3 regions of the Paenibacillus sp. FSL R7-0272 genome follow, and region 1 is predicted to be linked to each of the others. Evidence: predicted binding sites of a transcription regulator. Region 1 holds the regulator's gene; each other region holds the start of a gene.

Region 1 (10,336 bases):
GCCAGGAAGTTCCCCATGTTCAAAATTAGTAACGTGACAATCGTTGGCAAGATGCCTGGAATCGTTACGTGAATGGTTTGCTTCCAGCGATTCGCTCCATCAATACGAGCTGCTTCATACAAAGAATCATCAATCGTAGTTAGAGCTGCCAGATATAGAATGGCTCCCCAACCCATCCCCTGCCAGATTTCAGAAGAGATATAAATGGTTCTGAACCACTCTGCTCTCTGCATGAATGGAATGTTATCTCCTGTAAAAAAAGCAACAAGACCGTTAATTGATCCGTTCACTGCCGTTAATTGCAGAATCATACCGGCTACGATAACAATCGATAGAAAGTGAGGCAGATACGACGCTGTTTGCACAAATTTTTTAAATCGTTTGCTCTTCACCTCGTTAAGCATCAGTGCGAAAATAATCGGCACGGGAAACGTAAATAACAACGCAAGCCCGCCGAGCATAAGTGTGTTACTGAAAACTCGCCAGAATGTTGGGTCCTCAATGAACATTTTGAAGTACCTTAGCCCAACCCAGGTTTCTCCAAAAATACTGCCACCCGGGACAAATCGTCTAAAAGCGATAATATTACCTAACATCGGACCATATTTGAAAATAATCAGATAAATGATGGGAAGAACGAGTAGCGAGTACAACTGCCAATCTTTACGAATCAATATGGCAGCTGTTCGCAACTTGCTTTCTTTACGTGAAGATATCATCGGTATCGTTGCCTTAGATGTTTCTGACTCCATGTGTCATTCACTCCGATCCATAACTTGATTAAGAAAGATACTTTAATCGTTGTTGACAAGTCTTCTCTCTCCTCGTGTTGTAGAGGATACCTGTCTATTCGATTCACCTCCACTACAAAATCAAAAATGTAAACGGTATCAATTTGGAATATATGTACATCCAATCATATGCAAACGTGTGAAACCTGACTGAGCATGCATTGCTTGAATGTCGTTGAATTGATCAGTCATTCTATAAAGCGCTTACAAAATAGTGATTAAATCATTCGCCTTTTTCTTCTTTCATTCATCTGAAAATGTACTTGTAGTTTGATCAGTGAATGGTCTCGAAATATTGTAGAAATAAAAACTAGTCATACTAGTATGTTAGTTGTATTCTAAAGCAGCTTTTTTTTAATTTCAATAACTTTTCATTAAAAATTTAAATAATCGCCCCTAACAATGCATTAAAAACACTCTTACATGGAATGCATTAAAACAAAAAAACATTGGTTACGATACATGAACAAACGATCATTCATGTCATAACCAATGTTAAATGAACAGCTATTTGGACGAAGATTTTATGTCATCTATGATTTTAAAAGTTTGCAATAAGCCCCTCTAATTCAGACAAATGTTTAATCTCGTGGTTCGGTGAATAACTTTCATTATTTGTTTTGTTCTCCCGGTTAATCCATACTGCACGAATACCTGAAGACAACGCACCACGAATATCTGTTGTTAACTTATCGCCTACCATCATACTTTCTTCTGGTTGAACACCCAGTCTACTTAGAGCGTGCTCAAAAATGGATGGATCTGGCTTACCTTTACCAAAGCTACCTGAGATAATAATCTCATCAAAGAAAGGAGATAACTCCGGAACACCATCAAGTTTCTCTTGCTGTAAAGCAGGACATCCATTAGTCAAAAGCAACAATCTGTACTTTCCTTGCAAATGACGCAACGTATCCATCGTTTCTTCATATACATGAGGTCTCGATCTACGTTCTGCACCAAACTGTGAGGCCAGGCGCTCTGCAAGCTCTTCTTGATCGACACCCAGCTTTAGTAAACCGCGGCGCCAAGACTCCTTGCGATAAATTGGAGCCAATTGTTCAAGCTGACGAAATTCCGGTTGTTCTCCTGCCGTAAAGTTCGCCCAAAGTCCTTCAAAAGGGTTAATTCCAATCATTTTGGTAAAAGGAAACGTTTCGTAAGATTCATATAGTTCACGCGCTTCATTACGAACAGCCTCTTCGAGTGCCTCAGCATTAACACCTGTTTCTGCTGCTGCAATCAGACAAGTTTCATGAAAGGCTTCTCGAACACTCCGTTCGTCCCATAATAAAGTATCATCCAGGTCAAACATAATCGCTTTTAACGCCATTCCGATCATCTGCCCCTTTACACGTTAATTACTTATCAATCGTTTCTACGGTAATCTGGTGTGCTTTTGCAAATTTCAGCAACCGCTCGGTAATCGCTTCTGTATCGTAACGATTTAACAACTTGGTGAAAACCCATCTTTTTCCACGACTGTTGTGCTCAATAACAACAGTGCCTGGCTCAAAACGGAATTTGATAATATCGTCAACCCCGATCGATCGTTCACGATTCCCCTTCGTTGTGATGATTCGATTACTGCTAATTTTAACGTAAGGACGGCGTAGCATAAAAATGACAGCCAAAAATACATAGAGCAACATTGTGACCCAATCCCAGGTTGTCATCGGTGCTTTCACTAAAAAAGTACTCATGAACAGATACAAAAACGCCAAACCAATTAAAAAGATAGGGAACAAAAGGCTTCTGCCTTTGTAAATATCCTCACCTGGATTTCCTGTGATTGGTTGACCGCTTTTTTTACGTTGCTGATTCAATTGCTTCGAATTTTTCCGAACCGTTCTCTCGAACGAACGCCGTGACATGTGAATCCCCCTTATGTGTCTTGTATCGGCTTACATAATTATACTGCAAACCGATGTTCCCCCTTATAGTAAGCATCCCCAGCTAACATGAAGAAACCTAAATATCATAACGATATGTTTAGGTTTCGTAAATTAATGTTTGAGTTTGCCTTGGTGGCCTTGGCCCTTGTCGTCGTCAACAATCTCAATTGAATCGAGTTGCTGTCTGAAGTTGCTACGAATGTTACCCAGGTAAATTTCTCTCAATTTGGCACGTTCAGCAAGTTCTTCCTCTGATAGTCCAATGGATTTCTGCTTGCGAGCCAATTCGTTAATACGTGCTACCAGACTATCTATATCCAAGCTTGTCCCCTCCAAAAATACAAAGTCATATTAACTTTGACATGAGAAAGGCGGCTTGTCAAGTTAGTACGCGCCAACCTGTATAGATGCGCACTCTATTTAACAAACTGAGGTAATATTAGAACTTGTCCTGTCTGGATTGTTGCTGATTCAATTTGATTCACTTTTTTGATTGCTTCTATATATACACGTGTATCCATCGACGTTGGTTTATGTTCCAAAGAAATACTCCACAATGTTTCTCCCTGTGATACAGCAATTTTACCGCCAGGTAGTAGATCATTCTCGTTACCAGCAAAGACAGTTAGCACTGTACTACATCCAATAAATATAATTAATGAAGCAATTGCCAGCTTAATCAATCCCTTAGAGAACTTAAGACGTGTCACGAACGTTCTGAATTGCCCTATATTAGACTTTACAGCTTCTGAATTTACTGGTTTATAAATACTCTGATACGTAGAATATCTCATTTGCCCCCGCCTCCAAACGTTTGTTCCTATCTCTTGGAATCAATATAACACGAACATTTGTTTTGTTCAAGACTTTTTTAGAACAATTGTTCGCTCTTTTTTCGACATTAAAACATCTTTTTTCGTATTAAAAATTCTCGTAAAAGAACAATTAAATTCTCTTTTCCAAAAAACTAATGAGTCTGAATCGAAAAAAATATAGAAATAATATGATTTCTTTAGAACTTATGTTTGTACGAACGGAGGTTCTATGTTATAATTTTCCCAAACGTTACTAAAATGGGGTTGATACGGTATGTCGAAGATATCCAGCAGGCAACAGGCTATCCTGGAGTTTATACGAAATGAAGTCCGTTTGAAGGGGTATCCTCCTTCCGTAAGAGAAATTGGTGAAGCCGTTGGACTGGCTTCCAGTTCCACAGTACATGGACATTTGGATCGTTTGGAGAAGAAAGGGTTAATTAGACGTGACCCAACCAAACCAAGAGCGATTGAATTGTTAAGCCAGGAAGAGTCTGAGCATTCTCATCAGTTCGCCCACAGCGTTGCACGAATTCCTGTCGTGGGTAAAGTAACAGCTGGTGTGCCGATTACGGCAACAGAAAATATTGAAGACTACTTCCCACTTCCTACACATTATGTAGGGGAACAGAAAGTATTTATGCTTTCCGTTGTTGGGGACAGTATGATTGAAGCTGGTATTGTTAATGGAGACTATGTAATCGTTCGTCAGCAGCAAACCGCTGATAATGGTGACATTGTCGTTGCCATGACTGAGGACGATGAAGCAACAGTGAAGACTTTTTATAAGGAAAAGGATCACATTCGCCTTCAACCGGAAAATGCTACATTAGAACCGTTGCGGTTAAAACACGTTAGTATTCTTGGCAAGGTCATTGGTCTTTTCCGCGATATTCATTAATGCATATTGGTTTATTAAATTGCTAATACGTTCTACCTGATAGAATCCGAAAGAGGTTGCCCTGATCAACAGGACAACCTCTTTCTTTTGGTTTAATAGTTGCAGTCATATCATTTACTTACAAACTACTCTAATAAGTGAATGCGTAAGTGAATGCGCTGAGCAAGAGATTATTTAGTGCGTTTAAGAATGCTTTTGTGATGTGAGAATACTTCAAAGCTTTGTTGTCCATGGTAAGAACCCATGCCACTCTCTCCCACACCCCCAAATGGCAAATAATGCGAGGTCATGTGAGATAGCGTCTCATTAATACAGCCTCCACCAAAAGAAACCTGATTCAATACCTGCTCCTGTAAAGCTTCATTTTCAGTAAATAAATACAAAGCGAGTGGTTTAGGCCGACGAACGATTTCATCGAGCATTGGATTCAAATCACGATACCTAAATACGGGCAGAATAGGTCCAAAGATCTCTTCCTGCATTACTGGTGAGTCCCAATCAATATCGCTAAGAACTGTCGGTTCAATCATAAGCTGATCCCGATTCGCACGCCCTCCCATTAAAGTCTTGCCATTCGTAAGAAAAGCGGTCAAACGATCAAAGTTACGCGTGTTAACGATATGAGGAAAATCCTTATTTTGCATCACATCATCCCCAAATTTATCGCGAACCTCGGCTCTGATTTCCTCGATGAGTTGATCATGTACCTGTTCATCTACTAATAAATAGTCCGGTGCAACACAGGTTTGACCTGCATTCAGAAATTTACCGCGCACAAGACGTTGTGCTGCCAGCTTCAGATCAGCATCCTGATGCACAATGGCCGGACTTTTACCGCCTAACTCTAACGTCACTGGAGTTAAGTGCTCTGCTGCAGCTTTCATGACAATACGACCAACCCCTGTACTGCCTGTAAAAAAAATATAATCGAATTTCTCATTAAGCAATGCTGTACTCGTTTCAACCTCTCCTTCCATAACAGCAATGTACTCCTCAGGATATATGTCCTGAATAAGATCGTTGATTAAACGAGACGTCGCTGGTGTAAGCTCAGAAGGTTTGATCACAGCACAGTTCCCTGCAGCAATTGCACCGATTAGCGGCCCAAACGCCAGTTGGAACGGATAATTCCAAGGCGCGATAATCAGAGCAACTCCATAAGGCTCAGGGTAAATCGTACTAACCGCGTCTGGCATTGCAGAGCTCGTTGGAACGTTACGTGGTGTAGCCCATTCACGCAGATGTTCCAGCGTGTAATCCAATTCACCCAATACAATGCGAATCTCCGACCCATATCCTTCAGCCTCTGATTTATTGAGATCAGCACGAAGCGCATCCAGAATACGTTGCTGGTACTTCTCGATCCCTTCTCTCAAGTTTTGCAAAGCCTGAATCCGATACTCCACTGGTTTAGTCTGTCCTGTATTAAAAAACGTACGTTGTGTAGTCACAAGTTGTTTCGCTTGTTGTTCCAAAAATATCATCTCCAATTAATTTCTAAAAATTATATTGCCCAAAATCAAATTAATTATATCTTTAATATATGAAACTATCAACATACATTTGAAACAGGACAGATGTTAAAAAGACAAAGTAAGTGGAAAGCATGACGTATACTTCTTTATTTTTTCAGCGATTGCTTGTATGTTCTTAACTCTTTTATGAATTTTTCAGATATTGAATTTATCATATTTCTGACTCTCCATGTTCTTATTTGAGTTTAGTTTTCATTTAGAGATTTCACAATTATATAACTATTTACTTTGCACAAATATAAATCATACCTTCTAACTTATGTAATGCAGAAGCTTGACACATTGATTTTTGAATTTCTTATTTTCTCTTCATATATGTTTGGATGTGATATGAGGATAAATATAGTAAACCATGTGACAAATGTTATTATTTTACATTGAGTAATATGGTATTTTCAGAGAGTAAAGTTTCATAAATTCATTACAAATCTTAGGAGGTATTTGTATGAAAAAGAAAATGTATTCACTTGGAGCTTTAACTGTTATTGTGGCAATCGTCGCTGTTCCAACATCATTTGCTGCCGCTTCACCCTCTTCTCAAGATTCATTAACTTCACAAAGTATTACGATTCAGGCAACCCAGAAATATGTAAGATACTCAGACGTTAACAATAAATATGGAAATGCAAGTTATGTTCCACAGACCTACACTTATGCTGATGGCGTTTGGTATGGAAGACTAACATTAACATCTACTACCTATTCAAACGGATTATATTACGGAAACTATGAGGGTTACGTAACTAAGATGGAATAATTTATTCTTTTAGAATGAATTCATGAGCATAATAAAAGGGAGCGAAGATTTCATGATAAAGAAATTACTTGCTGGCTTATTAGCTTTATCTGCATGTTTTTCAATTGGTTCTACGTCCTTCGCTGCGGATACAAGTATTTCAGCACCTGCTTTATCGCTATCGGAAATTTCTCAAGTGATAGCACCTCAAGCATTTTTTGAGCGAGACATTTACCTAAAAGTAGGCCAACCTGGTCAATGGTATAGCGGCTACACTTATGATGTAATCTATAGTGATGGCGCTTGTGATATTGGCCCTGATTTTTTGGTGACTCCTATTCGACCCGGGCTCACAGTTGTAAGTGCAAACCACGGTAGTTATATCATCCTTTTTAAGTTTCATGTAAGCTATTAGCTATTAATAAACAAAGTGGGTTTATTTTAGTTACTAAATCAAGTCGCCACTGTTAGAACGCCCTAAATAGAATAAATTAAACATAAAAACAGCGCTCCCATGAGGAGCGCCGTTTTTATGTTTCCTGCATCTTATTGGATACGGTCATTCTGTGGGTACTCACCTTTCATTTCAACCTAGAAATTATTTACCCACAAAAAGAAAAACCCCTCACGCCAGATGGCGCAAGGGATTCGGAGATTAGTACAACGTGATATATTGATCGCGTTCCCATTGGTGGACTTGTGTTCTGTACATGTCCCACTCAATTTCTTTGAGCTCGTAGAAGTGAGCCAGGGCGTGGTCGCCGAGAGCGTCACAGATTACTTCGCTGCGGATCAATTCGTTCAATGCTTCTTTCAGGTCAGCTGGCAAGCTAGGAATGCCTTCTTCCACACGCTCTTCTTCTGACATGATGTAGATGTTGCGGTCAATCGGAGCTGGTAAGGAAAGCTCACGTTTGATTCCGTCCAGACCTGCTTTCAATAAAACAGCCAAAGCGAGGTAAGGGTTAGCAGCTGGGTCCGGGTTACGAACCTCAACACGAGTACTCAGACCACGTGAAGCTGGAATACGGATCATTGGGCTACGGTTACTTGCAGACCATGCTACGTAACATGGTGCTTCGTAACCTGGCACAAGACGTTTGTATGAGTTCACAGTCGGGTTAGTGATTGCTGCAAACGCACGTGCATGCTTCAGAGTTCCAGCCATGAAGTGACGTGCAGTTTTGCTCAGGCCCAGTTCGTCCGACTCGTCAACAAATGCGTTCTCATTGCCACGGAACAAGGATTGGTTACAGTGCATACCGGAACCGTTCATACCGAACAATGGTTTTGGCATAAACGTAGCATGTAATCCATGCTGACGTGCAATCGTTTTAACAACGAGTTTGAACGTTTGGATCTGGTCTGCCGCTTTCAATGCATCCGCATATTTGAAGTCGATCTCATGCTGACCAGGAGCTACCTCGTGGTGAGAAGCTTCGATTTCAAAGCCCATTTCTTCAAGTGTAATAACGATATCACGACGACAGTTTTCACCAAGATCTGTTGGTGCAAGGTCGAAATATCCACCTTGGTCATTCAGTTCGTTTGTTGGATTTCCTTTTTCATCCGTTTTGAACAAGAAGAATTCTGGTTCAGGACCAACGTTAAAGGAAGTGAATCCCATTTCTTCGGCTTCCTTCAGGTTTCGCTTCAAGATGCCACGTGGGTCACCTGGGAATGGGTTGCCATCTGGCAGATATACGTCACAGATCAAACGCGCGACGCGATTATCGGATACCCATGGGAAAATAAGCCAAGAGTCAAGATCCGGATAGAGGTACATGTCGGATTCTTCGATACGAACATAACCTTCAATGGAAGAACCATCAAACATCATTTTGTTATCCAAAGCCTTCGTTAACTGGCTTACAGGAATCTCAACGTTTTTAATCGCTCCCAGCAAGTCGGTGAACTGCAATCGAACGAATCGTACGTTTTCTTCTTTGGAGATGCGGAGAATGTCTTCTTTTGTATAACTCATGATTCCTCTCCCTTTCTTATCTGCGTATTTGGCTTGCATGTTATATTTGTACATTAGAATGTTCCACGGGTCAAGGAGTCTGACATCAGAAGTTTGAAATTCACCTTACCCGCCTCGTTAGGTGAACCGATTATTTTTTATTAAAAAAACGAGAAAGTTCACCTTGGATGAGAGATACTTGACCTGGTCTTTTGCCTGACACCAGCTGTTGCTTCAGCAAGCGGTGCAGTTGCGTATCGGACAGCTCTCTACGTTTAACTTCCGTATCCGGTGTAATCACCGTTGCCTCTTCAGACTCTTTCGAGACAGGATTCATCACTTGCTTGATACCTGCAATGTTAACTCCTTTTTCAATCAGAGCTTTAATCTCTAGCAATCTCTCAACATCGTTAAAGGAAAACAAACGCTGATTCCCTGAAGTTCTTGCAGGAACAATTAGACTATGCTGCTCATAATAACGAATCTGTCTCGCGGACAGGTCGGTAAGTTTCATTACGATACCGATCGGGAATAAGGCCATATTTCTGCGAATTTCGTCGCCCATGTTCATCAACCTTCCAGTCATCTATTCTTGACCCTATTGTACATTTAGTTGTTACAAAGTGTCAATGACATGTTAGATAAACTCACAATAATTTACGATCTTTCATCGCTTGTAATGCCATCAAAACGCCATATTTAACATGAGAGTAAGTCAACCCACCTTGCATATAACCGATAAAAGGCTCTCGAATCGGTGCGTCGGCGGATAACTCCAAGCTTCCTCCCTGAATAAACGTACCTGCCGCCATAATGACAGGATGCTCATATCCAGGCATATCCCAAGGCTCAGGCACAACATGGCTATCAACAGCTGCTGCCTGCTGAATGCCTTGCACGAAGGCGATTAGATGCTCCGCAGAGCTGAATTGCACCGCTTGAATCAGGTCGGTACGCGGCTCATCCCACGCAGGCTTGGTTACAAATCCGGATGCAGCAAACATCGCCGCAGCAAAAATACTTCCTTTAATCGCTTGACCAACAATCGTCGGAGCCATGTAAAGTCCTTGGTAGATGCCTCGTGTTGTCCCCAACATAGCACCTACCTCACCCCCAATACCAGGTGCAGTCAAGCGATACGCGGCTAGTTGTACATACTTCTCTTTACCACATATGTATCCTCCGGTTTCTGCTAGCCCACCACCAGGATTTTTAATCAACGAACCTGCCATCAAGTCCACACCTACTTCCGTAGGTTCCCGTTCTTCGGTAAATTCGCCGTAACAATTATCCACAAACACGATAACGTCTGGTTTCAACGATTTAACACGTGCCACCATATCTGCAATTTCCTCAATTGTAAACGAAGAACGCCAGTCGTAACCGCGTGAGCGCTGAATACCTATAACCTTCGTTGCAGGCGTAATAGACTTTTCCACCGCTTCCCAATCCACTTGCCCTGCGTTTGTGAGTTCAGTTTCAGCATAGCTAACCCCAAAATCACGGAGAGACCCTGTTCCATCACCAGGCTTGCCGATCACTTTATGTAATGTGTCATAGGGCTTACCTGTGATGTACAACAGTTCGTCTCCTGGACGTAATACGCCGAACAGGGCCGTACTTATCGTGTGTGTTCCTGAGGCAAAATGAGGACGCACCAGTGCGGTTTCTGCCCCAAACACATCCGCATACACCTCGTC
Region 2 (10,336 bases), 1.2 Mb from region 1:
ACGGTGGGACTTAATGCCGATGAGCTGCTGGAAGGACACAAAAAGGACGTACCTGCGGAAACGGCGGAAGCAACGATGGAGCCGGTAATCCAGAAGCGCTCCAGCCGGCCGGCGGAGCGGAGCAACCGCTGGATGTCTGTTGCTCTGATGTGGACTTTCCCTATTCTGATTATCGTGCTCTTGTATCTGTATATGGCAAACAACAAGGGCGATGACACCAATCCACAAGGGCTGGATGATACAAAGATTACGGACAGTCAAAAACCTGCTAATGACAAACCTGATCAACCATCCGATAACGGGCAAACTGCAACTCCGCCTGCAACCGATTCGGGATCGAATGATGCCGGTAAAGGTGATGCTGGCGGAAACGGCGGCGGTAATGAAACGAATGGTCAGACCGACGGAGAAAATAAAGGTCAAACCGATGGACAAACCGATGGACAAACGGATGGCCAAACAGGTGAGACCCCAGAGGGAACACCACCAACCACACCTGGTTCTGTTACTGTTTCTGAAGATGGAAAATCAGGCAATATTACAAACTTCAAAGTTAGCGGAAGCACGGGTCAGCCTGTAACCGTGACGATCAAGGCGACAGGTCATAGTTGGCTTGAAGTGTATAAAGGTGAGAATTCAAGCGGTGAGAAACTCGAGTATGGCAATACTGCTGACGGTGACACGTTCACATTTACATTGGACAGCGCTGGCATGTACATTAAATCCGGTTATGCGGCGGCAACAACAATTGATGTTGGCGGTCAAGTCGTAACGGACGGCAAAGCAACCAACCGCATTCGTCTTAAACTGGATACAGATAGCGCGGCTACTTCCACGGGAACTGAAGGCATGACAGGCACAACGACCAGTGGTTCCTCGGAAGGCGGAAGCTCCAGCAGCGAATAACCTGGCTAACTGCAGGGGACAATAATCTTGTCTTCAATTGCAGTTAACTTATGGTGAAGTGAGGTGGAAGGCCGTGACAGTCAGCTGGATCGTAACCGGTTTAGGGATCATTGTCAGCCTCCTGGGTTATTACCTGACTCCAAATGCCTGGGGTTACGGAATATTGGGCTTTGGACTTGCGCATATCGTGCTCGGTGTGCTCGATATGTTCAGACAGCCTAACCGTAGCCGGTATTAAGGTAGCTCGACCAGCAAGCATTTTTGGTGACCGAATGGTACTCCAAAAATGCTTTTTTCTATGAGTAAACATGACTAAAATTAGACTTTTGCTTGAAGTTTACTCTATAATGTTACAGAACATATGATTAATTGAAAGGGTGACTTGGTTTGAGTTCAGAAAATTCATTTGATATTGTGTCCAAAATGGACTTGCAAGAATTGACCAATGCCGTTACGCAAACGGAAAAAGAAATTGGTGCTCGTTATGATTTCAAGGGCAGTAAAAGTAGCTTGAAACTGGATAAGGATGCTCTTACGATTGTGTCTGATGATGAGACCAAATTAAAAGCGGTTATTGAAGTTTTACAATCCAAAATGGCAAAGCGTGGGCTTCCGCTGAAAAATATGGATTACGGGAAAGTGGAGCCAGCTTCTTCCGGTACTGTTCGCCAGCGTTTGAATTTCAAGCAGGGCATTGATCAAGATGTGGCTAAAAAAATCAATATCCTCATCCGTGATTCCAAACTGAAGGTGAAGAGTCAGATTCAGGGAGACCAGCTTCGGGTGACAGGTAAGAGCAAAAATGATCTGCAAGCCGTTATGCAACTTCTTAATGGAGCTAACTTGCCACTGGATCTGCAATATACTAATTTTAAATAAAATTCTTGTACAGAAATGTCTTTTTGACACTGTATTGGTACGTATATTATACTGAATGTGCATTGCTGGCAGTCATGCATCAAGTCCAGTCTTCATCGTTAGCTGACTTTGTGAAAAGCAGTACACTTCTGGAAGTCACCGGAGCGTTTAAAAGCAGTTTTGCGTTTGAGCGGTAGACTTTATTTTTTGCGTTTCTACATAGGCTTTTATGTAAATATAAGTCGACGTTTCAATCGTTCATTTCTTGCTTCAGATGATGAATACGGAATGTAAGATGATTGTTTGAAGTAATGGAGGATACAAAGGGAGGGCGTCTTGTGAATTTACCCAACCGGATTACGCTTGCACGAATTTGCTTAATCCCTTTTTTGATGGTGTTTCTGCTCGTGGATTTTCCGTTTTATCCAGAGCCGTTACATCTCGGGAGCTTTACGCTTCCGTATAATCAGTTAATTGCTGCTTTTATTTTTATCGTTGCTGCAAGCACGGATGGAATAGACGGCTATCTTGCAAGGAAAAACAATATGGTCACCAATCTGGGCAAACTGCTTGATCCTCTGGCAGACAAGCTTCTGGTTACCGCTGTTTTGATTTCATTGGTTCAAATGGGTAAGCTGGATTCATGGATTGCAGTCGTTATTATCAGCCGTGAATTTGCCGTGACCGGCCTACGTCAGATTGCCTTGTTGGACGGTTCGGTTGTAGCTGCGAGTGCTTGGGGTAAACTGAAAACAGTAGTACAGATTGTAGCCATTGTTTTGCTACTGCTGAACAATTTCCCCTTCTCATACACGGGTATTCATGTCGATGAAATTGCGGTATATGTAGCGGCTTTGATCACCATCTGGTCTGGAATTGACTACTTTATCAAAAACAAAAACTTGCTTCATTTATCAAAAGCGTAATGATTTAAGCTGAATCGGGTAATGATGAAAGACTCATTGGGTCAAAGGGCAATAGGAACTCATCCTATTGCCCTTTGACTACTCCACATATGTACAGGAGGAAGCCAAAATGAAGGCAGAGATTATTGCAGTTGGGACAGAGTTACTACTGGGACAGATCGTAAATACCAATGCCAGATACCTTTCCCGTGAACTTGCTGCAATGGGGATTGACGTATATTTTCAAACGGTAGTTGGCGATAATCAGAATCGGCTTAGTGAAGCGATACGCATCGCGCAGGGCCGTGCAGACATTATTTTATTTTCTGGAGGCATCGGTCCAACGCAGGATGATTTGACTAAAGACGCACTGGCTGCAGTGTTGAATCGGAAGTTGCATATTGACCGTATGGCTATGGATAAAATTGAAGGTTTCTTCCGCGATCGGAATGTGGAAATGACGGAAAATAATCGGCGCCAAGCCATTGTGCTTGAGGGTGGAACCCCTCTGGCGAATGAAACCGGACTTGCTGCCGGAAACGCGATTGCGGATAACGATAAATATTATGTTGTTATGCCTGGGCCACCTAAAGAATTGATTCCAATGTTCGAGCAGGAGGTCAAACCTTGGTTGCTTCAGCATGCTCTTACAGAAGAAATGCCGATTTATTCACGAATGTTGAAATTCGCAGGCATTGGAGAATCTGCTCTGGAGGACCGTTTGCTTGACTTGATTGACGGACAGACAGACCCTACGATTGCTCCTTACGCGAGTGAGGGAGAAGTAACCGTACGTGTTTCTACCAAGGCTCCGAGCGAAGGAGAAGCCAAGCTAAAGCTGGATGCGATGGAAGTGCAGATTCGTGAGCGTTTATCTGAACATCTCTACGCTAACGAGGATGTGCCTATAGAGTACACGATTGTTACAATGATGTCTGATATGGGGCTGACTCTGAGCGCGGCTGAAAGCTGCACAGGAGGGCTTGTGATGCAGAGCTTAACTTCGGTGCCTGGAAGTGCCTCGATGTTAAAAGGTGGCATTGTATGCTACTCTAATGAGATCAAAGAAAAGCTGTTAAATGTGCCTCACAGTTACCTGGAGGGTGAAGATGCACCAGGTGCCGTTAGCCCAGAGGTGGCAAAAGTGCTTGCAGAGCAGATCCGTATGATCGGGGATGCTGATTTTGGATTGGCGATTACCGGAGTAGCCGGTCCGGGATATTCGGAACGTAAACCACCAGGCCTCGTGTTTATCGCTTTGGCTGAGCGTGGGAAGGATACGGAGATTCATGAACTCCGGATTAACGGTAACCGGGAAACGGTTCGCATTCGCTCGGCAAAGGCCATTCTGTATCGGTTATGGCAAAAGTTAGTCGCTATTGATTGATGATTACGCAGGCAGATTGCATTTGCATAATTGAGGAAGTATAATGATTGTAGACGGAAGAACCGTAAAATGTGGCTTTACAGCCTTGTTTACGGTTCTTTTTCTGTTTTTTCATCGATTTCTATGAGGAAGAGGCGCCTCGGCCTGAACAAAAAAACGAATGTATGTTCGAAAAAAAGCTTGGCAAACGAGTTAAAACAAGGTATCATTATATTATAAACAGTAAAGGGTGTGAGTTTATTGTCAGACCGTCGTGCCGCGCTTGATATGGCGCTCCGTCAAATAGAGAAGCAATTTGGTAAAGGTTCCATCATGAAATTGGGTGAGTCAACTCATATGAATGTGGAAATAATTCCCAGCGGATCTTTGGCTTTGGATATTGCATTAGGAACAGGCGGCTTGCCGAAAGGCCGTATTGTTGAAATATATGGACCTGAATCTTCAGGTAAAACAACTGTGGCATTGCATGCCATTGCTGAAGTCCAACGTGTAGGTGGACAAGCTGCGTTTATCGATGCTGAGCATGCGCTTGATCCGAATTATGCAAGCAAACTGGGCGTTAACATTGATGAATTGCTCTTGTCACAACCGGATACAGGTGAGCAAGGATTGGAAATCGCCGAGGCTCTTGTACGCAGTGGTGCAGTAGACATCATTGTTATTGACTCGGTAGCAGCGCTTGTACCAAAAGCGGAGATTGAAGGAGAGATGGGAGATTCTCACGTTGGTCTGCAGGCTCGTTTGATGTCTCAGGCACTCCGTAAATTGTCCGGTGCAATCAGTAAGTCTAAAACGATTGCCATCTTCATCAACCAGCTTCGTGAAAAAGTTGGTGTTATGTTTGGTAACCCGGAAACGACACCAGGTGGCCGCGCATTAAAGTTCTATTCCACGGTTCGTCTAGATGTACGCCGTATTGAGAGTATCAAATCGGGAAATGACATTACAGGTAACCGTACCCGTATTAAAGTTGTTAAAAATAAAGTGGCACCTCCGTTCAAACAAGCGGAAGTTGACATTATGTATGGTGAAGGTATTTCCAAAGAGGGAAGTATCATCGATATCGGTACAGAGCTGGATATCGTCAACAAAAGCGGTGCTTGGTATTCGTATGAAGGTGAACGTTTAGGGCAAGGCCGTGAGAACGCGAAGCAGTTTATGAAAGAACATAAAGAAATTGCTGATGTGATTGAGCAGAAAATTCGTGAAGCCAGCAATTTGACAACGGCTGTTCCTGCTCCATCGAGTGAAGAGCAAGAAAAAGAAGCGGCTGAAGAACAGGAATTATTCGAAATTAATGAGTAATCTTTCTCTACAGGGGAAGGCACTTTGTATTCTGACGTCCTAAAACCTGTAATAAGCGGGTGCTAATGCTTATGAAGCTAAATAGGATTGTTTCTCGCCAGCTAACAGCCTCTGTCCATTCCGGACAGGGGCTGTTAGCATCTATGCCATCTGTAACCTAAACAAAGGGGAGCGTGAAGATCATAGTGAAATATCGCCAAAAGGAGCAAGAATATAATGTGCATGATGATGACGAAGAATTGCAAGAAGCAGCAGAATTAAATGGGTTCTCCCAATTTCCAGACGATGAAGAACTTATCATCACCAGAGTAGAGCGGACGAAGAGTCGTGAAGCACGCTACCGGATTTCATTTGGTCACTATTCGCTTACGGTTCTGGAAGATGTGATGATTAAGTACAGGATGACACGTGGCAACATTTTTATGAAGAAAGATCTGGAGGAAATCATTATTGCGGATGAACGCCAGAGGACGTACGTGCAATCGTTACGTTTTTTGGAGTTTAAGCAGCGGACACGTCATGAATTGCGGCAAAAGTTAAAGCAAAAGGAGTTCGCGGCACCGATTATTGAAGAGGTCCTCGATCGGCTGGAGCAAGAAAAGCTTGTCGATGATGACCTGTTTGCCAAGGAATGGACAAGACAGCGTATGGAGGGACAGCGGAAGGGAAAACTGTGGATAAGGCAAGAATTGCGTCAAAAAGGAATTACAAATGAACTTATTGCGGAGGTACTGGATGATGTTAGTGCAGATGCAGAATTCGACACGGCATTAACAGCTGGCCGTAAGAAGTGGAAACAAGTTCGAGGAGACGTGCAGGAGAAGAAACGTAAAACGTTCCCGTACTTGATGCGACGCGGTTTTAGCATGGATCTGGTGCGCCGAGTCATGAATCGTTTAATGGAAGAGGATGGGGCAGAAGATGCCAAAGAGGATGAAGCATTGTTATGGGACTAGACGAGGAGACTAACAATACTGCATTCTCTTGACAATTTCTTTCGTCAAATACTAAAATGGACATGAGTCTGTAAGAAATGGACAACCCTTTTTCCTTCCAAAAAAGCGGTTTCGGTTTCTTCAGATTTAGTCCATTCCTGATTATGGGTTCACTGGAAACAGTGGATAGTACATGTAATCATGTACATGTGAAATGAAAATCGGCGGGGGATCGCCGTGAGTATTCGTTATTCCCAAACATATGTAAGGCATGAAAACAGAAAAGTTGACCCAAGGAGTGCCTTGGAGGAACCAACGAGGAGGTGAACAGTATGGATATTGCTATCACGATCATTCTCGTTGTGGCCGCGCTCGTTATTGGGTTCGGAGTCGGATATTTTATTCGCAAATCTCTTGCAGAGGCTAAAATCTCTAGTGCGGAACAAGCTGCCGTACAAATCGTGGAGAACGCGAAAAAAGAGGCAGAGGCACTGAAGAAAGAAACGGTGCTGGAAGCGAAGGATGAGATTCATCGCATTCGCGCCGAAGCTGAAAAGGACACTCGTGAACGTCGGAACGAAATTCAACGACAAGAGAGACGATTGTTGCAAAAAGAAGAGTCGCTGGATAAAAAATTGGAATCACTCGAACGTAAAGAAGAGCAAGTGGCTAACAAAGAGAAACGTATCGATGAAACACAGCAACAGATCGAAATGATCTACAAAAACCAGGTGACGGAGCTTGAACGAATCTCCAATCTCACGATGGAAGACGCACGCAGTATCATACTGTCCAACGTAGAACAGGAAGTTCGTCATGAGACGGCTCAAATGATCAAGGACATTGAACAGCAAGCGAAGGAAGAAGCGGACAAAAAGTCCCGCGAGATCATTACACTCGCCATCCAACGTTGTGCGGCTGACCATGTAGCGGAGACAACGGTATCCGTTGTAACGCTGCCTAATGAAGAAATGAAAGGCCGGATTATCGGTCGTGAAGGACGTAACATCCGTGCGCTTGAAACCCTTACCGGGATTGACCTCATTATCGATGATACGCCAGAAGCTGTTATTCTGTCGGGCTTTGACCCGATTCGCCGTGAGATCGCCCGGACGGCACTGGAAAAACTGGTGGCGGATGGACGGATTCACCCGGCACGTATTGAAGAAATGGTGGAGAAATCACGTAAAGAAGTGGATGAGCGTATCCGTGAATACGGTGAACAAGCTACCTTTGAAGTGGGCGTGCATGGTCTGCACCCAGATCTCATCAAAATTCTGGGCCGCCTGAAGTTCCGCACAAGTTACGGTCAGAACGTCCTGAAACATTCGATGGAAGTTGCTTATTTGGCAGGACTAATGGCTGGAGAACTTGGAGAAGACGTAACTTTGGCAAGACGTGCAGGTTTGTTGCATGACATCGGTAAAGCGCTGGATCACGAAGTGGAAGGATCACACGTTGAAATTGGCGTGGAGCTGGCGAAGAAATACAAGGAACACCCAGTGGTTATCAACAGTATCGCTTCCCATCACGGGGACTGCGAAGCAACTTCAGTTATTGCGATGCTGGTGGGTGCAGCTGATGCGCTGTCCGCAGCTCGTCCAGGTGCACGCCGCGAAACATTGGAGACATACATCAAACGACTAGAGAAGCTGGAAGAAATCTCGGAATCTTTCGAAGGTGTCGAGAAATCGTACGCCATCCAGGCTGGACGCGAAGTTCGCGTCATGGTGCAGCCTGAGAAGATCGATGATGCTGAAGCTTTCCGCCTCGCTCGTGACATCACGAAGATGATCGAGAATGAACTTGATTATCCAGGTCATATCAAAGTCACCGTGATCCGGGAAACCCGGGCGGTTGAATACGCAAAATAGAGTATTTTGGAAAAGTGGCCGCTTCAGTGGGCCACTTTTCCTGTTGATAAGCCATGTAGGAATTGAGGAGGCAACAAATCATGAAAGTTTTGTTTATTGGGGACATCGTAGGAAACGTAGGGCGCAAAGCGCTTAAGGAGAACTTACCATACCTGAAATCGAAATATAAACCCCATGTGATCATTGTCAATGGTGAGAATGCTGCAGCAGGACGCGGCATTACAGGTGCAATTGCCAATGAGTTTTTTAACTGGGGCGTGCATGGCATTACGCTTGGCAACCATACTTGGGACAATAAGGATATTTTTGATTTTATAGATGATGAACCACGTATGATCAGACCAGCGAACTTTCCACCAGGTACACCTGGACGTGGGTATACCGTAGTTAAGGGGGAAGGGAAAGAACTTGCGATCGTGAACCTGCAAGGCAGAACCTTCTTGCCTGCGATTGATTGCCCGTTTCGCGCAGCGGATGAGATTGTGGACGAGCTACGGAGAGACTATAAATGTATTCTTGTGGATATGCACGCGGAAGCAACGTCTGAGAAGATTGCGATGGGCTGGCATCTCGATGGACGCGCATCCTTCGTTGTAGGTACGCATACGCATGTACAAAGCAACGACGAACGTATTTTGCCTGGAGGTACGGCATATTTGACAGATGCGGGTATGGTAGGACCGCGTGACGGCATTCTGGGCATGGAGCGTGATGCGGTGCTACGTAAATTTTACACCCAGCTTCCAGTGAGATTTGTCGTAGATGACGGCAAATGGCATTTTCATGGCGTAATCGTGGATATTGACGAAGAAACTGGTGCGGCTACGCGGATTGAGAAAATACGTTTAATGGAAGATGAGTGGCGCATGGAATAAGGGTATTGTCCCATTTTGCCCGGAAACCCTGCTAAAAAGAAGGAATTTTTTTTCCTCCCGCGAATAACATCTAGTAAGTGGAAACAAACTTTCAACATTCCCAGGGAGGTACTTACCATGGATGTATTAAAAGTTTCAGCAAAGTCCAATCCTAACTCTGTAGCCGGCGCTCTTGCAGGAGTTCTTCGTGAACGTGGAAATGCTGAACTGCAGGCAATTGGAGCAGGAGCACTGAACCAAGCCATTAAAGCGGTAGCGATTGCCCGGGGATTTGTAGCACCAAGCGGAGTTGACCTGATTTGTATTCCAGCTTTTACAGACATTGTGATTGACGGTGAGGACCGAACGGCCATTAAGCTGATTGTGGAGCCCAGATAATACATGAGTTGAACGTACGCATGAGCCTGTTTACGAATAAAGTAGACAGGTTTTTTTGCGTTATTTTACAAAAGAATCGAGCGAAAATGGGTAATTATACTTTATGGGGAGGGTGGGCTATGTCGAGAACAGGCCAGCGTATCGCTGATTTTCATTGTGATGCATTGAGTAAACTGCTGATGAAACCTGAACTTTCTTTTGAGAAGGCTTCCGAACTGGATGTCAATCTGGAACGCATGCAAGAAGGTGGTGTTCAGCTGCAGGCATTAGCGATTTATTTACCCGAAGTGCTGGGCAGAGGCAAGTTTGAACATGTGATGGGACAGCTGGAGTTGTACCGCAAAAAGGTAGAGCATAGCGCACAGCGCTCTGGAGGGGTCAAGACACTGCTTTGGCGTGAACAGGTAGCAAACTTGCGAACGAAAGTGGAAACCGCTCCATGGGGCCTAATCACATTGGAGGGTGTCGATGGGCTGGAAGGAAACTTGTTTTATCTGGAATTGTGTTTTCAGATGGGGGTACGCGTCGTTGGTCTTACATGGAATCATGCGAATTGGGCTGCGGACGGCATTATGGAAAAGCGGGGGGCGGGTCTGACAGAGAAAGGCAAGGAACTGGTGCGTCTCTGTAATCAGATGGGGATGCTCTTGGATGTGTCTCATTTATCGGAAAAGGGGTTCTGGGAACTGGCCGATCTGAGCGAACGTCCTTTCATAGCCTCGCATTCTAACAGCTATAACGTATGTCCGCATATACGTAACTTGAAGGATGACCAGATTCAGGCCATAGTTGCGAGAGATGGACGTGTTGGCCTGACGTTTGTACCCTGGTTTGTCAAAGAAGCGGATGAAGTGCGAATAGAGGACTTGCTACCACACATCGAACAGATCTGTTCGCTAGGCGGGGCTCATCA
Region 3 (10,336 bases), 720 kb from region 1:
TGTGCGTCCGTAGGTAATTAAGCGCGCATTAGCTAGTCCTATGGTGAGTACCGTTACCGCGGTGCTGCTCTGTAGTAGAGCGGTCGCGCCTGCACTGAATGCCATGCCCTTCCATGGGGCAGAAGTGGCTCGGTTTAACCAGCCTGCCAGCATCGGTCCCGCCATGCGCTGTAGCGCTGTCTCCATCAGCTTCATACCGCCAAAAAAGATTATAAGCCCATATAACAGAGGCAGAATTACTTCTCTGAACATTCCGAATCATTCCTCCCGTCCCATTCCTTATCACTTATCCTATGAGGAAGCAGAGACAAGCATGACAAGCACAAGAGGAATTGAAACTGCCATCCCCCATACAAAAGATACGGTGATTCGGCAAACGTAGCGGAGGGAACGAAATGAATTCGAAGAAGCGAAGCGCTCGCCTGAGAGCTTTCTGAAAGAAAGCTACATCGGAAGCATAGGCTTGACATCGGATTTTCCCTTTGGAGAAGGGAATCAGAAAAATCCGAGGACAACAGCGATCGTAGAATCAATTCGTCCCCGGAGCGTCAGAAAATTACCAGCCCCAATTCAAAAGATACGGTGATTCGGCAAACGTAGCGGAGGGGACGAAATTGAATCCGAAGAAGCGAAGCGCTCGCCTTTGACATCGGATTTTCCCTTTGAAGGAAGGGAATCCAAAAAATCCGAGGACAACAGCGATCATAGGATCAATTCGCCCCCGGAGCGGTCTGCTAAAACCTATCTTTTCGACTATTAAACTAAAGGAAGTGGATCAATCTTGCCATCCGTTACACTGGAACGAAGCCGCAAAAAGCGGCTGGAACATGCGCATCCCTGGATTTTTAATAATGAAATTGCATCCGTAGACGGCAACCCGGAACCGGGCGATATCGTCAATGTACTGAATCATCAAGGCCGCTATTTGGCGACAGGTTATTATAATCCGGCTTCCCAGATTACCGTTCGTGTAGTCTCGTACCAGCCTTTGGAGTTTGAACAGATGGATACCGCCTTTTTTGCGGCTCGTTTCCATGATTGTCTGCGTCACCGGGAACGCTTCATTCAGGATGGCGAAGCCTACCGTCTTGTTTATGGTGAAGCTGATTTCCTACCTGGATTGATCGTTGATCGTTTTGGTAGTACTTTAGTTGTGCAGATTCTTACACTGGGTATGGATCGTTGTCGTGAAGCGATTGTCCAGGCTCTCATTGAAGTGATGCAGCCGGAAGGTATCTATGAGCGCAGTGATGTATCGATCCGTGAACTGGAAGGCCTGGAGCAGATCAAAGGACCACTCTATGGGGAATGCCCGCGTCATGTGACTGTGACCGAAAATGGGCTACTTATCAAGGTGGATATCGTGGAAGGACAGAAAACAGGTTACTTCTTCGACCAGCGTGAAAACCGGGCTGCCATTGAACCATTGATGAAAGGCTGGGGGTACAAAAGCGGCATCACCGTGCAACAGGTCGAGCATGAAGGAACAGAACAGCTGTTGCCTGTGAACAAGGGTGGCAAAGTGGTTACTTTTCCGTATTGGGACGGTGCCACCGTGCTTGAATGTTTCTCTCATACCGGCAGCTTTACGCTGAATGCGTGCAAATATGGAGCGAAAAAAGTAACCTGCCTTGATATTTCCGAGCATGCGATCGAGAGTGCGCGAACGAATGTGGAGCTAAATGGATTCACAGATCGGGTCGAATTCGTGGTAGCCGACGCCTTTCAATATCTGCGTGAGCAAGTCAAAGGACTTGATGAGCGCAATGCGCGAGCACGAGCATCTGAGCAAAAGGTAGATACTTCCAAAGCGTTGTCCAGTGCTGGAAAAACGTTTGATGTCGTTATCCTTGATCCACCTGCCTTTGCCAAAACAAAATCAGCTGTCAAAGGGGCATGCCGCGGCTACAAGGATATCAACTTGCAGGGCATGAAATTGGTCAACGACGGTGGATATTTGGTAACCGCAAGCTGTTCCTTCCACATGCGTCCTGACCTCTTCCTGGAAACGATTGCGGATGCAGCTGAAGATGCAGGTAAGGTATTACGTTTAATCGACTGGAAAGCAGCCGGTAAGGATCACCCGCAAATTTTGGGCGTAGATGAAGGTCATTACCTGAAATTCGCTATTTTTGAAGTGAGAAGCAAAAAAAATTAAGAATACTCTATTTATAGAATGACACATGTACCCTGTGAGATAGACACTTTAAAAAGTCCATCTTATAGGGTATTTTATTTATGAGGAAGAGCTTGCTCTTGGCGAACAACTTATATTATTGATTGAAAAGGATACAGTGTTCAGACTTCATCCCGACTCATTTATATCTAGGTTGGCAACCGCAGGATTTAGTTTGAAAAAAGGAGGAGGTCTGCTCGCTATGGTTACGGGTATGTTATTTGAGACGCGTAATGATAGACGTGGCAGGCGTATATTGACATGCGTAATCTAAAAGAGGGAATTCGAAAACAGTTTTATACTGAATTAGGGAAATTCATTGCACCAGAGGGGTATGTGGAATATAGAGAGCCTGATTCTAGCCCGACGGACTATGCGTTCAAGAAAAATGTCAAGCCGGGCATTGTTTGGAGCTTACATAGTCATCTGACTCATTCAAAACCTCCGTATGCTGTGTTTACAGTCATGGCCTGCCGTTATGAAGCTGCCACTGAACGTTTACGTACTTTTCTTGAAAAGCATCAAATAACGTTGATCTCAAATGCTCCAGTCGGCTTCGGCAATAGTGTTGAAAGGTATACACAGCAAAAACATTCTGTTCTTGTTTCCTCTGAAAATATACAAGAAGCTGCTCAGCAAACAGCAGACAGGTTCAAGGAAGCTGAAAGCAAGTATTTGCTGCCGCGCATGGATCAAGCTGTTGCTGTTGATGAATATTTGACCAAACGACCGCATCACTGGCCTACGGGTGATCTTTTTAACTGTTGCGTAACGATTTTAAGCTACGGATTACTAACCAATGATCAGGCATTAGTGCAAAAGGGGATCGAACGTACATTTGAGATTTTGAATAAGCCTGGATATAGCCAGAGAAACCGGGATTTTTTCGAGGCCTTACAGAAGGCTGTAGAGCATGAATTCATTTAACGAAATTGTAAACTTGAAAACAAATACTAGGCGTATCTGTCACCGAGTTTGGTAATAAACGTAAATCCATAGGGAGCTGCTGGCTGTAATGAACAGGCGGCGGCTCTTTTTAATAGCCATATTGTATTCTTATTTGGTGGATCATGGCAAACGTATGTTCCGAAGCGGAGAAGGTATGGTATACTGGAAATTAAAATCTTGTACGTGCAGTTTGGAGGATGACACATGTCCGTACGCTTTGTTATTGGCCGGGCAGGCAGTGGTAAGAGCACACTGATTACCCGAGAAATCACATTTCTGCTTAGGCAGGAGCCCCAAGGAAAACCGTTGATTTTACTCGTTCCCGAACAAAGCTCGTTCCGGACAGAGCAGGCGCTGGTATCTTCGGGAGATATCAAAGGTACGATGCGTGCCGAAGTTCTTGGATTTCGTCGTCTGGCTTATCGCGTTATGCAGGAGGCTGGCGGTTCTGCTCGCGTTCCGATCGGAGCCGAGGGCAAAAAGATGCTTTTATATAAAGTCATTCAGCGTAGGAAAGAAGAACTGAGACTGTTTGCTGCTTCGGGAAGCCAGCTTGGCTTTATCGGGGAATTGACTAATTTATATAGTGAGTTTAAACGTTATGAAGTTCATGCTTCGGCACTCGAAGAAGGGCTTGCAACATGGAGCATCGCATCGGCCTCATCTATTTTGGAGGATAAGCTCCATGATTTGAATCTGATCTACCATGATTATGAGAAGGAATTGGCGGATTTATATATAGATGATGAAGATACATTGAATGAACTGACAGGTCGTTTGCCAGAAAGTACATGGTTGCAGGGGGCCGAGGTCTGGATTGACGGATTCCATGGATTCACTCCGCAGGAGATGAGTGTAATAGGACAGCTCATGTTACAAGCTTCGTCTGTAACGATTTCCCTGACGCTTGATCGCACGTACGAACAAGGTGTGCTCCCTGGGGAACTTGAATTATTTTATCCAACGGCAAGTGCATATGTGCGTCTCAAAGGAATGGCTGAACATTTGGGTGTGTCTGCCGATACAACTGTTCTCCATGATGAAGTCTTGCCGAGATTCAAGGAGCGGCCAGGGCTTGCCCATCTGGAGGCCGGTTTTGATCGGCGTATTCGCTGGAGAAGTCAGGGTGAGGATTCAGGTATACGCTTGATGGCTGCGGAGAATCGCCGGGCAGAGCTGGAGGGTGCACTACGTGAGATGCGTCGCCTAACCCAAGAAGAAGGAGCAAGATATCGGGATATGGCGGTATTGGTTCGCGGATTGGAGACCTATGCTGATATTGCGGAACCGTTATTCAGGGATTATGATGTTCCGGTCTTTCTGGACCGAAGACGAAGTGAGTTACATCATCCATTATCCGAATTTATTCGTGCTGCATTAGATATCGTCCGCCGTAACTGGCGTTATGAGGATGTTTTTCGCTGTGTCAAGACGGATCTGTTGCTTCCGCTTGATGGTTCCATCACGCGTGAGGATATGGATCAGCTGGAGAACTATGTGCTTGCTTGCGGTATTCATGGATATCGGTGGAACGATGGAAAGCCGTGGAAATATGTGCCGAGTCCCTCACTGGAGGATAATGCACAGGAAGAACGAAGCCGGGGACGAGATGCTGTGTTATCGCTGATGGAAAGCTGCAGAACCTTGATTACGTCGGCACTCGGCACGTTTGAGAAACGAATGAAAAAAGCAAAAACGGCTACTGCTCAGTGTGAGGCATTATTCAGACTGTTAGAGGATGCAGATATTGCGCATAAGCTGGATCAGATGTCTGCTGAAGCCAAGGCACAGGGAGACCCGGAGCGTTCTAGAGAGCATCGTCAAATGTGGGGGGCCGTGTTGGATCTTCTTGACCAGATGGTCGATATGATGGGCAATGAACGCCTGGACATCACTTTGTTTGCGGGCATGATGGAGACAGGACTGACTGAGCTCAAGCTGGGGCTTGTTCCCCCGGCCCTTGACCAGGTGCTGTTTGGTTCGATGGATCGTACTCGTCTGCGTGATATGAAATATGTATTTATTCTTGGGGCGGTTGATGGGGAATTGCCAGCGATCCCTCAGGACAACGGAGTACTAACGGAGCAGGAAAGATTGTTGCTGACCGAGAGAGGTATGGGTCTGGGACCTGGTGCAACGAGACTGATGCTGGATGAACGTTTTCTCATCTATACCGCTCTGACCGCTGCCAGCAAGCAGTTATGGCTGAGCTATCCTGTCGCAGATGATGAGGGTAAGTCATTACTCCCTTCCGAGATTGTGCGCCATGTACGCAAAATGTTTGGATTGCAAGAGCAGCCTTTGCTTGCTCAGCCGCCCGTCTCGGATCTGGAATCCGTGCACCTCTCTTACGCGATTCATCCAGAACAAAGCCTCTCCATGCTGATTGGACAGTTGCGCAGATGGCGTAGAGGAGAAGACATTCCTGAAATATGGTGGGCCGTCTACAATTGGCATGTGAACCGGGAAGCGAGTCGTCCTCAGCTGGAGCGGTTGCTGGGTTCTGTCTTTTATCGTAACCGTGCGCGGCGACTGGATACTTCGACCAGCCGCAGGCTGTACGGTACGGAGGTGAGAACGAGTGTTTCACGGATGGAGCGGTTTGTAGCCTGTCCATTCTCTCATTTTGCATCACATGGACTGAAGCTGAAGGATCGGCAATTATATCGCCTCCAAGCTCCGGATATCGGGCAACTATTCCATGCTGCACTGAGTCAACTGGCGATGCGCCTGCGTGAGGAAAATCGGAGCTGGGGCAGTCTGACACCCGAACAATGTCGCCAGGAAGCCGAGCAGACGGTGGAGCAGATCGCTCCGCAACTCCAAGGAGAAATTTTGCTTAGCACAAAGCGTTATGGGTATATCTTCCGCAAATTAAAAGATATCGTCAGCCGGGCATCCGTTATTTTGGGCGAACAGTCCAGACGAGGTAGTTTTGAACCGATTGGCTTGGAGCTGGATTTTGGTCCAGGGAAACCTTTGCCGCCGTTGCGTTTTGAACTTGAGAACGGCTGTGTGCTGGAGATTGTCGGCCGGATTGACCGTGTTGATGTCGCTGAAGGAGAGAACGGTCTGTTGTTAAGAGTAATTGACTACAAATCAAGTCAGACCGATCTCAAGCTTCATGAAGTCTACTACGGGCTATCGTTGCAAATGCTCACCTATCTGGAGGTGTTGCTTAGCGCTGCTGAAGAGTGGTTAGGAGAAACGGCGATGCCAGGAGGCACCCTCTATTTCCATGTGCATAATCCACTATTGCAATCCGCAAACGGCATGACATCGGAACAGGCAGAACAAGAACTTCTGAAACGTTTTAAAATGAAGGGTTTGCTGCTCGCTGACCGTGATGCTGTTGCTCAAATGGATAATACCCTTGATAAAGGACATTCCGCCATTATTCCGGTGGCATTAAAAGCAGATGGCAGCTTTTATAGCAGTGCTGCTGTCGCGACGCCAGAACAATGGGATACGCTGCTTGCTGCTGTTCGCGGCAATATTCGAGAGATTGGAACTCGTATTACAGATGGAGATACAGCCATTGAACCGTATCGGATACAGCAGGAGATCGCCTGTACGTTCTGTTCATACAAATCACTCTGTCAGTTTGATGAAAATATTGAGGGGAACGACTATAAACTGCTGTCCAAACCGGGCAAACAGCAAGTTTGGGATATGTTGTCTCACAGCAAGGAAGGGGAAACGTTATGATGCATATGCCTAAACCGGAAGGCAGCTTCTGGAGTGATGATCAGTGGAGCGCCATTGCTGAACATGGAGAAGATATTCTGGTCGCCGCGGCTGCAGGATCGGGAAAAACGGCTGTTCTGGTGGAGCGGATTATTCGCAAAATCGCAGACCCTTCCCAAGGATTCAGCGTGGACCGCTTGCTGGTAGCCACGTTCACGAAGGCGGCGGCGGCCGAGATGAAACAGCGTATTCGCGAAGCGCTGGAGCGTGCGCTTGAGGAGCAACCGGAGGAGGAGTATTTGCGCAGGCAGTTGTCGTTGCTTGGACGAGCATCCATTACAACGCTGCACTCCTTCTGTATGGAAGTCATTCGCAGGTATTATCAGCAGATTCCGCTAAATCCGGCTTTTCGAATTCTGAATGAAAATGAGGCTGAGATGCTTCGTCAGGAATTGCTGGAGGAGTTGTTTGAAGAAAAGTATGGCGAAGAAGACGAGGGCAGTACGTTTCGCGAACTGGTGGACTGGTTCAGTGGAGAGCGAAATGATGATGCAATGCACCGGCTAGTACAGCGTTTATACGATTTCTCGCGAAGCCATTCCTGGCCAGATCACTGGCTGATGGAGATGGCTGAAGCTTTTCAGGTGGAAAGTGTAGAGGCACTGGGGCAATCTGCATGGGTACAGAGCATTTTACGGGATGCGGCTCTCGCTTTAAGCGGGGCGGCGGGTTTGTTGCGTCAAGGGATTCAGATTTCGTTGCAACCGGAGGGTCCTGCACCTTATGCGGAGACACTCAAAGAGGATTTGGCGATGGTTGAAGAGCTTTTATCCGCTGTTGAGGTCATGCCTTGGGATAGGTTGCCTGAGGTGTTCCAGCCAGCTGCATTCGGCAAATTGAAGCCTTGTAAAAAAGATCAGACCGATCCTGGGCTACAGGAACAGGTGAAGGAGTTGCGGGAAACGGCCAAAAAGGCTGTCGCTGACCTGAAAGGTTCACTTTTTGGCAGGAGTGCATTCACTTTTTGGCAGGAGCTGGAACAGGCTGCGCCGCTGATGCGGGAGCTTTCCCGTCTGGTTAGCGCCTTTGGCGAACGGTATCTTCAGGCGAAGCAGGAACGCGGACAAGTTGATTTTAACGATCTGGAGCACTATTGTCTGCACATTTTGCGCCATGAGGATTCGACCCCTGAACATTCAATGCCGTCAGATGCGGCGATGGAATATCGTGCACGTTTTGATGAAGTGTTGCTCGACGAATACCAGGATACCAACACGGTTCAGGAGGATATCGTTAGGCTAATCTCCAGAGAAAATCCAGGTAATCGATTTATGGTTGGTGATGTTAAACAGAGCATATACCGTTTCCGCTTGGCTGAACCTGGTCTGTTCATGAACAAATATCGTAACTACACTCCGAGTGTTCATGTGGATACAGGTGATAACGAAGAGAGTGGTACAAGAACGGGTATAGCAACGGGAACAGGGAAACGAATCGACCTTGCCCGCAATTTCCGTAGTCGTGCCGAAGTGGTGCATTCCGTCAACGTTATATTCAGACAGTTGATGAATGAAGGGGTCGCTGAGATCCCTTATGATGAACGGGCTCAGCTGGCTTACGGGGCTTCCTTTCCAACAGATACACTTGGAAGTGAGGCCTACACACCTGAGCTTGTGTTAATTGATCGCCAAGGCAGCGGAATCGATGTATCGGAAGGTACGGAAGACGGTGTGGATGCAACCGCAGTTGCAGAACTGGAGAGTGCCGAACTCGAAACGGCTCAATTGGAAGCGCGCGCCATCGCAGGGCGTATTCGAGAGATGGTCGGAGAGACAGACAAGCCTGCGCTGAGTGTGTATGACAAGGCTTTGCAAACGATGCGTCCGGCACGTTATGGAGACATTGTTATTTTGTTGCGTTCCACGCTGATGTGGGCACCGCTGATGATTGAGGAATTCAGACAGCAGGGTATCCCTGCAGGTGGAGAGCAGAGCAAGGGATATTTTCAAGCTACGGAAGTGGAAGTGATGTTATCTCTGTTGCAGCTTGTGGACAATCCAAGACAGGATATTCCTCTGGCCTCCGTACTTCGTTCTCCCATGGTTGGGTTAGATGAAGAAGAGCTCGCTCAGATTCGTCTGGGGGATAAAAGACAGTCCTTCTATGATGCCGTTGTTTCGGCTACAGGGGAGTGGAGAAATGCCCTCGATGTGACTGGTCAACGTTCTGAGTCGGGAAGGGATTCGTATGTTGACGATTTGGTTCAGATGCAGTGGCCAGAAGGCTGGTCCGAAATCGAACAGGCTCAGCGTCAATCCGCTGTTACTGCGGAGATGGAGATTGATTCAGAAGAATATCTGCAAACTGAAATTGGTGAACAAGATGCAGGCTTTATGGGTGGAATAGAAGAAAAAGAACTCGCGCACTCGCAGTTGCAACAGAAACTCATTCATTTCATGCGTCAGTTGGAACAGTGGAGACTTGAGGCAAGACAAGGCAGTTTAAGTGAGCTGATCTGGCGCATTTATAGGGAAACCGGATATTTGGATTGGGTTGGCGGGCTTCCTGGTGGGCAGCAGCGTCAAAGTAATCTGAAGGCTCTGTATGATCGGGCGCGTCAATATGAGGAAGCAACTGCAAACCGCGGGCTGTTCCGGTTCCTGACTTATGTCTCAAGACTACGGGAAAATGGCGGAGACCTGGGCACCGTAGCCAGCGGTTCAGGGGAACAGGATAATGCGGTCCGAATTATGACGATCCATCGAAGCAAAGGGTTGGAGTTCCCGATTGTGTTTGTTGGCGGTATCTCCAAAATGTTTAATCAACAAGATCTGCATGCACCGTTTCTGATGCACAAGGAACTTGGCTTTGGGCCGAGGTTTGTGGATCGTGACAACAGGGTGGCCTATCCTACATTAGCCAATCTGGCTATTCGTCGCCGTGCTCAGTTTGAACTGCTGGCGGAAGAAATGCGAGTGCTGTATGTGGCTTTAACCCGTCCAAAAGAAAAGATGGTGCTGGTAGGCACCGTGAAGGACGCTGCCAAAAAGGCACAAACCTGGTCACAGGTTAAAGACAGTCCAGAGCTTGCGCTACCCGATTATCTGCTTGCTGCGGGACGAAATTATCTGGATTGGATCGGGCCAGCGCTGATCAGACACCGGGACGCCGCGGTGTTGCGTGAGCTTGCAGGTGATCGTGATTCTTATGCGGCTTGCCTTGCGAGTGATGAATCACGCTGGAGCATATCCGTGGTTGCTGCGGATCGGGTATCTCTCCAGCAACACGCCGACCTTGTGGAGCGTGAAGAAGATGAATTAACTGGATTGCGGAGAGAACGATTGGCTGCTCTGCATGCGGCGAAACCCGTCAGATTAAACCCATCGACAGAAGTGATCGATAACACCGGGAGCATACAAGCCAATCCGGTTTCAGAGATTGAATCGGTAACGACAGATCAGAAGACGGATGAACGGACAGAACTAAAAGCGAACAGTGAAGAGGTTCTGGAAGTTAATGTTCAAA

The links. The regulator LexA, encoded in region 1, represses DNA repair genes until DNA is damaged. The targets are predictions, from matches to a motif close to CGAACATATGTTCG.
Positions count from the first base shown of each region.
Region 2: the regulator LexA is predicted to act here: its motif matches at 4,214-4,227, upstream of recA (recombinase RecA).
Region 3: the regulator LexA is predicted to act here: its motif matches at 3,251-3,264, upstream of addB (helicase-exonuclease AddAB subunit AddB).

Region 1 is NZ_CP150221.1:3,743,356-3,753,691, forward strand. It holds gene MKY23_RS16520 (ABC transporter permease subunit) at 1-719, opposite strand, end outside; gene MKY23_RS16525 (HAD family hydrolase) at 1,333-2,124, opposite strand; gene MKY23_RS16530 (hypothetical protein) at 2,153-2,665, opposite strand; gene MKY23_RS16535 (DUF896 domain-containing protein) at 2,798-3,007, opposite strand; gene MKY23_RS16540 (LysM peptidoglycan-binding domain-containing protein) at 3,103-3,480, opposite strand; gene lexA (transcriptional repressor LexA) at 3,776-4,402, shown strand; gene MKY23_RS16550 (aldehyde dehydrogenase) at 4,573-5,877, opposite strand; gene MKY23_RS16555 (hypothetical protein) at 6,383-6,694, shown strand; gene MKY23_RS16560 (hypothetical protein) at 6,747-7,088, shown strand; gene glnA (type I glutamate--ammonia ligase) at 7,329-8,657, opposite strand; gene MKY23_RS16570 (MerR family transcriptional regulator) at 8,788-9,201, opposite strand; gene MKY23_RS16575 (methionine gamma-lyase family protein) at 9,284-10,336, opposite strand, start outside.
Region 2 is NZ_CP150221.1:2,557,713-2,568,048, forward strand. It holds gene MKY23_RS11380 (RodZ family helix-turn-helix domain-containing protein) at 1-906, shown strand, start outside; gene MKY23_RS11385 (hypothetical protein) at 980-1,144, shown strand; gene MKY23_RS11390 (YajQ family cyclic di-GMP-binding protein) at 1,294-1,785, shown strand; gene pgsA (CDP-diacylglycerol--glycerol-3-phosphate 3-phosphatidyltransferase) at 2,103-2,690, shown strand; gene MKY23_RS11400 (competence/damage-inducible protein A) at 2,800-4,056, shown strand; gene recA (recombinase RecA) at 4,297-5,361, shown strand; gene MKY23_RS11410 (RecX family transcriptional regulator) at 5,580-6,317, shown strand; gene rny (ribonuclease Y) at 6,629-8,170, shown strand; gene MKY23_RS11420 (TIGR00282 family metallophosphoesterase) at 8,251-9,045, shown strand; gene MKY23_RS11425 (stage V sporulation protein S) at 9,163-9,423, shown strand; gene MKY23_RS11430 (dipeptidase) at 9,543-10,336, shown strand, end outside.
Region 3 is NZ_CP150221.1:4,465,422-4,475,757, reverse strand. It holds gene MKY23_RS19885 (Na/Pi symporter) at 1-252, opposite strand, end outside; gene MKY23_RS19880 (class I SAM-dependent rRNA methyltransferase) at 782-2,158, shown strand; gene MKY23_RS19875 (hypothetical protein) at 2,438-3,103, shown strand; gene addB (helicase-exonuclease AddAB subunit AddB) at 3,329-6,832, shown strand; gene addA (helicase-exonuclease AddAB subunit AddA) at 6,829-10,336, shown strand, end outside.